Regions from separate parts of the Rothia sp. HMSC065B04 genome, predicted to be linked through region 1. Evidence: riboswitches for the same ligand, from Rfam matches in the RefSeq annotation. Region 1 holds a riboswitch; the other holds the start of a gene.
The links. Region 1 has a riboswitch for S-adenosylmethionine ahead of HMPREF2845_RS03435 (methylenetetrahydrofolate reductase). Riboswitches for the same ligand answer to the same signal wherever they lie in the genome.
Positions count from the first base shown of each region.

Region 2: it holds a riboswitch for S-adenosylmethionine, as region 1 does, so the genes downstream of both, HMPREF2845_RS06950 (LLM class flavin-dependent oxidoreductase) here and HMPREF2845_RS03435 (methylenetetrahydrofolate reductase) in region 1, are expected to answer to the same signal.

Region 1 covers NZ_KV808407.1:89,079-92,453, forward strand. Annotated here, with positions in the region: gene metE (5-methyltetrahydropteroyltriglutamate--homocysteine S-methyltransferase) at 1-867, opposite strand, end outside; gene HMPREF2845_RS03435 (methylenetetrahydrofolate reductase) at 1,015-1,920, opposite strand; SAM riboswitch class I at 2,038-2,154, opposite strand; partial or broken gene HMPREF2845_RS03440 (ATP-binding cassette domain-containing protein) at 2,503-3,375, shown strand, end outside.
Region 2 covers NZ_KV808409.1:77,847-81,221, reverse strand. Annotated here, with positions in the region: gene HMPREF2845_RS06955 (YchJ family protein) at 1-58, opposite strand, end outside; gene HMPREF2845_RS06950 (LLM class flavin-dependent oxidoreductase) at 227-1,654, opposite strand; SAM riboswitch class IV at 1,769-1,877, opposite strand; SAM riboswitch class I at 2,053-2,149, shown strand; gene HMPREF2845_RS06945 (ABC transporter ATP-binding protein) at 2,154-2,990, shown strand; gene HMPREF2845_RS06940 (aliphatic sulfonate ABC transporter substrate-binding protein) at 3,055-3,375, shown strand, end outside.

The sequences.
Region 1 (3,375 bases):
CTCAGCCTTCGAGTACACGCCGTGCACCAGGTCAAGGTGCAGAGCCTCAATACCGGTACCCAGCAGAGCCGGCAGGTTCTCACGCAGGGAACCGTAGGGGCTGGTCACCAGAATCTGCGGGCGCTTCTCGCCGGCAGCCAGGGTGCGGTAGGTGCGCTCGGCAAGCTCAGCAACCTTCGCGTTGTCGGCACGGTCCACGGTCGGGCCCGGCTCATCCAGCTGAACCCACTCAACACCGCGCTCAGCCAGCTGCTCCAGCACCTGAGCGTAAGCGGCAACGAACTCATCCAGACGGTCAACGGGGGAGAAGTCCTCAGCGGAACCCTGCTCAGCCTTAGCGCCCAGCAGCAGGGTCAGGGGACCAACAATCTGCGGGCGAACCTTCACACCAGCCTCCTTAGCGACCTCGAGCTGCTCGTCAATGGCCTCAAGGTTCAGCTTAATCTCGGTGCCGGCACCAATCTCGGGCACCAGGTAGTGGTAGTTGGTGTCGAACCACTTAGTCATCTCCAACGGAGGCAGGGTCTCGGTACCGCGCGCCAGTGCGAAGTAGCCGGGCAGATCCAGCAGACCGCGTGCATCCTTAGCCTCAGCCAGACGCTCGGGAACCAGGGTGAACAGGCGAACAACGTCGAGCACCTGGTCGTAGTAGGAGAAGGTTGCCGGAATCGAGTAGTTATCAGCCTTCAGGCCGGCAGCGGTCACGCGCTCGAAGTAGGTGCGCTGCACGTCAGCGGCGGTGTCCTGCAGCTCCTGCAGGGTTGCCTTGCCCTTCCAGAAAGCCTCCTGAGCCTTCTTCAGCTCACGGAAGCGGCCCACGCGGGGGTAACCAACAATGGTTGCGGCGGGGAATGCGGTGTTCGACATAGTAATTTTTCCTTTACTGGGGATAGATGTGGGAGTCAGTTCCGGTGTTTCGCCACCCAGCGGTGGGCGGTGAAACGGGGGTCGTAACTCCCGGAATATTTGTGGGGGAGATTATGGAAACGCATCCGACAAGGAGCGTTATGGGGGTTAGGCGTATTCCAGTTCGCTCAGCGGCTGAGAGAAACGGTTGCTGTATCGGGGTAGGTCCAGCTGGTCCAGAACGTCCAGAACCGCCGCATGCTCGTTGAAGGTGAAGAAGTGCAGACCCGGCGCGCCCGCGTCCATCACGGCGCGGCACTGGTTCAACGCGTACTCAACACCGATGCGGTGCAGCTCAGCGCTACTGGTTGCTGTCTCTAGGGCGTAGGCGAGGTCCGTCGGGACTTCCATGCCCGCCATCTGGCAGAGATTCTGCAACCGCTTCAGCGAGGTTACCGGCATGATGCCCGGAATAATCGGAATATCCACGCCTGCCAGGTGCGCCGAATCGACCAGGGCGCTGTAGCGCTCATCCTCAAAGAACACCTGAGTGATCGCGAAGTCCGCGCCGGCACGCTGCTTGGACAGCAGAATCTCAATATCCTGCAGCAGGGATGCGGACTCGGGGTGCTTCTGCGGGTACGCCGCCACACCAATCGACACCTTGCCAGCCGCCAGGTGGGCGAAATCTTCACGCTCCACGCGGCGAATGAGCTCTACCAGGTAGCGGGCGAAAGGAAGTTCAGAAACCTGACCTTCCTGAATATCACCGCGAAGAGCCAGGAAGCCGCGCACTCCCAGACCCAGAATTAGGCGGACTGCGCGCTCCAGCTCATGCACCGAGTGGCCTGCACAAATCAGGTGAGCCAGCGGGGTGAGGGAGGTTTCATGCACTAGGTGGTCGAGCAGCGCCAAGGTCTTCTGGCGGCGCTTAGCGTCACCGGCGTAGGTGACCGACACGTAGTCGGGGTTGGTGCCCTCAAGCTCCGCAATGGTGCGGAGCAGCGACTCACAGCTCGCCTGTGAGCGCGGAGGGAATAGCTCAAAAGAAAGAGCCGGGTGAACTGTAGCCATAACCATCCTTCGTGTTCACCCGATAGATACGCACCGTGAGGGTGCGCGAATTCTTCTGCAGGATGTGCTGTACCGGTTTGCGGGTGCACATCATCAAGGGGTGCCGAAGGGTATTCTTCTCTATCGGTTCTGGCGGGAGCACCTTGTCCGTACCCTGCACCGTGACGGTGGGGGATACTGGCGAGGTTGCTGCGACGTCTACGAGCCAGATCTCTCGGTCGCTCTTGATAGATAACGCTTTCACTTTACCCACCGCTTCCGAGGGCATGCAAGGGATACGGCGGTTGATGTCCTAATATTTCTGGACATGACATTGGGGCGAAATATGAACTTAATATGACTGACTATGACGAAGGGCGGCTGGGGGGTGTTGCGGGTAGGGCTGTCGGCTGACCCATGGATGTCCGGAACTATCGCAGATACATCTGCTTAATATTCTTGGACACGCGCGAATATGTGTGTTTTATATTTCAGTGAGGAGTAGGGTAACTAATGAGGCACGGGTAGTGTTTCGATGTCCGCTCATCGAGGAGTTGTAGGGCTCAAAGATGAGTTCAGTATGACTTTGTGAGCGTGGTGAGAATGAAAAAGCTATTTTCTTCTATACTCTGGTCCTTCCGCCTAGCATGGAAAACCTGTCCCACAACCCTGGTGAGCGTCGCCCTATCGCTAGCCGTCATCGCCTGCATTCCCTTGAGTCAGTCTCTGCTGATTGGTAATACAGTGTCAGCCTTGAGCGGTTCGAATGGTGGCGCGGCCTGGATTTATATTGTTGCGCTTGCCCTTGTTGTTGGAATTAATATTATTGCCCAACGTTGGGTAATAAGTAACATGCTGATCCTCAAATCAAAGGTGAATTATCGGGTTCACTGCATGTTAAATAACAGGTTATCTACATTTCCATTATCTGATATAGGTAGCACAAAATCGCAGGAAGATATACGTGCTGCTAGAGAGGCAATATCGAAACAGGAATTGCAGGTTCACACCATGTCAGTTATGACATTGGTGAGTGCCTTCGCAATGGTGTTACTTCTCTGTCTTAATATCGCGAACGTCAGCATTGTGGCAGCAATTTTTGCGGCACTGTGTTCATTGCCCTTAGCCATTGCAATGGTGATTCTCGCTAAACGTGATTACGCTATCTACACCCTAATGTACGAGGATTATCGGGCAGAGAACTACTATCTAGACAATCTGATGGCTCAGAGTCGAGCCCAAGAACTTCACCTCATGAGAGCCTCCCGATTTTTCTCGCAACGCGTAGCGTCCTGGCGACGCCGGGCGGCCGGTAGGGAATTGAGCCTTGAAAGTGTTAGAGGAATCATCTCCATAGTTGCAGGGCTACTCTGCTCTGTCTTACTTTTTGCGTCCCTGTACTTCCTTGTGGATTCAGGCGCCAATATATCGTATGTGGCCGGATCGCTGATTGGAATCATTGCCTGTGTTGATGCG
Region 2 (3,375 bases), on a different contig from region 1:
CGCTCGAGCAGGGGCAGCGGTCATCGTGGTTAAGTTCAACCTGGTTCAGTTCAGTCATGCCAACCAGTATAAAGAACGCGCCGCTTCAAGAAAGCCCGCATCAAGAAAGCACAGCGCAAAGAAACGCCCGCCCTGCCGGGGGTACAAATCCTCCAGCAGAACGGGCGTTCTTGTTTTCAATCGTTAAGTTTGAGCGAACCTACACGGTACGCTTCAGCGGCAACGCTTATTCAGCGATTGCGCGAGCCGGGGTGTCAGCAGCCGAAGGCTTGCCCACGTATGCGCCGCGGTACTTAGCAGCCGGGTGGGAGTCAGCAACCTTGGTGTGGCCCTTACCGAAGATGTTCTCACGCAGGGTGTTGCCTTCGTACTCGGTGCGGTAGCGGCCGCGCTTCTGCAGCTCGGGAACAACGTACTCGATGAAGTCCTCGAACGAACCCGGGGAGACGTGGTAAGCCAGGTTGATGCCGTCCAGGCCACCCTCGTCGATCCAACGCTCCAGCTCGTCAGCAACCTGAACCGGGTCACCAACAATGACCTCGCCCATGCCGCCGAGGGTGGTGTGCTCAGCGATGTCCTTGCGGGTCCACTTCTTGTCCTTCGCCTGCAGGGTGAAGGGGGTCAGGAAGGACTGAATCGACTCGGTCTGCACGTAGTTCAGGACCTCGTCCTCGTCGAACTGGGACAGGTCAACACCGGACCATCCGCCGACAATAGCCTGTGCAGAGTCGAGGTTCACGTACTTCTTGTACTCCTCGTACTTTGCCTTTGCCTTCTCTTCGGTCTCATCCACGATGACGGAGAGCATTGCGAGGATCTTGACGTCGTCGCGGCTACGGCCCTGCTCCTCTGCAGCGGCGCGAATACGGTCGGTCACAACGCGGGTCAGGTCCGGGCGCAGGGCGCTGATGAACACAGCCTCAGCGTGCTTGCCGGAGAACTGCTGGCCGCGGCTGGATGCGCCAGCCTGGAAGATCACGGGGGTGCGCTGCGGGCTCGGCTCAGTCAGGGAGATACCGGGCACGGAGAAGTACTTGCCCTTGTGGCCAATCGGGTGGACCTTGGAGGGGTCAGCGTAGATGCCGCGCTCGCGGTCCTTGATGACTGCGCCGTCTTCCCAGGAGCCTTCCCACAGCTTGTAGCAGACGTCCAGGAACTCGTCGGCGATTTCGTAGCGCTCGTCGTGCGGGATCTGGGTGGGCAGACCCTGGTTCTCAGCAGCCGAAGGCAGGTAAGAAGTCACAACGTTGAAGCCGACGCGGCCCTCAGTGAGGTGGTCGAGGGAGGCGTAGCGGCGAGCCAGGGTGTAGGGCTGCTCGAAAGTAGCGGCAGCAGTCACACCGAAGCCGAGGTGCTCGGTCACTGCAGCCATTGCAGAAATCTGGGTTGCGGGGTCATTCACGGGAACCTGAGCGGCACCTTCAATGGCGGGAGCGGCAGAGTTCTTGTACACGTCGTAGATACCAACAACGTCAGCGATGAACACGGCGTCAAACAGGCCGCGCTCAAGGGTCTTAGCCAGGTCAGTCCAGTACTTGATGGTGTTGTACTCGGTTGCGCGGGAGCGCGGGTGACGCCAGAGGTCGAAGCTCTGGTGACCGATGCAGGTCATTTCGAATGCGTTAACTACGATGCGCTTCTTCTGCTCAGCCATCGATTTTCCTTTCGCGAATGATCGGGGACGATCGGGTTAGTGCCCTGCACCCCGCGCGCCGCCTCCTTCTTGCCTTCTGCGTTCGGTGGTGGCCTTCGTGCAGGTGGCGCGTTCGCGCCGTACTTGCCTCTTTCCGTTGAGGCCAGATCATCATCTGGGGCACCCCGCTACGGGAGAGGGTTGCCGCCCGGCTAGCCAGAGCTTAGCGCCGGGACTCATGATCTCGTGGTTTGAGTGTACGGGGCGCGCGGGAGGGAGGTCACGTTTGTGACGAAAAAATCTTTTTGTGACGTGGAACCGAAATATTTCGTGATAAATGCGAAATATACGGTCATAGAAATTCATACGCGCCCGCAGGGTTGATTGAGGCACGCCACAGCCCATAGGGTGGGAGAAGCAAACCATCCAGAGCGACTGAGAGACCTGGCTCCACGACGTCGCAGCAACCGGCACGGATTCTTCCGCCCCCGGTGCTAACGCCAGGAACGATGGAAGTGACATGACACTCAACAGTGCAGTAACTGACGTACCCACCAGTGAAAAGAACGGCCGCCGTGCCGTATCCACCGCCGCCGTCCCCTTGAGCTTTGAAGGCGTCGGACAATCTTTCCCCGTGCCCGGCGGAACCCACGAAGTTCTTCGCGGAGTCTCCTTCACCGCAGCCCCCGGCGAGATTATCTCCGTCATCGGCTCCTCCGGATGCGGCAAATCCACTCTCCTGCGTGCAGCAGCAGGCCTGAACCGCATCACCGCAGGTACCGTGCGTATCGGCGAGAAGGCAGTGACCGGCCTCGACCCCCGCGTAGCTATCGGCTTTCAGGAACCGCGCCTGCTCCCCTGGCGCACCGTCGCCGACAACGTGGCTCTCGGACTACCGCAGGGCACCAAAAAATCTGAAGGCGCAGCATCCGTAGCGCGCCTGCTCGACCTGGTCGGACTGGGCGAATACGCAACCCACCGTCCCAAGGAAATTTCAGGCGGTATGGCTCAGCGCGTGTCCCTGGCGCGAGCGCTCGCACGCAACCCCGGCGTGCTGCTGCTCGACGAGCCCTTCGGTGCTCTGGACGCGCTGACCCGCATCAACATGCAGGATTTGCTGTTGGACGTGCACCGTCAAGACCCGACCACGATTCTGCTGGTCACCCACGATGTGGAAGAGGCGCTGTACCTCTCTGACCGGGTGATCGTCCTCGGTAAGGACACCCCGGAGGCGCCCGCCACCATCCAGCGCATTGTGACCGTTGACCGTTCTCACCCCCGTGACCGCGCCGATGCAGAGATCACGGCGCTGCGTAGCGAACTGTTGGCTGAGCTCGGCGTGGAAGATAACGCCTAAAGCCGCCACGAAACGCATTTCTCACACATCACATCATCATCTTCAGAAGCGAAAAGATTTCATCATGACTTACTCCCCGTCTCGCCGTACCGCCCTCAAGTCCCTTGCTGCAGCCGCCGCTTTTGCTACTCTGCTCAGCGCCTGCGCCGGTGAAGGTTCCGGTTCCGCTAACGCCTCCGGTGCTGCCGGTGGTGGCAATCAGAACACCGTGACCATTGACTACGCGACCTACAACCCGCTGTCCCTGATTATCCGCAAGAAGGGTTGGCTTGAGACCGCCCTCGCCGCCGAGGGTAAGAAGGTTGAGTGGGTCAAGTCGGCCGGTTCGAACAAGGCGAATGAGGCGCTGCGTAGCGGCAATATTGATGTTGGCTCGACCGCCGGT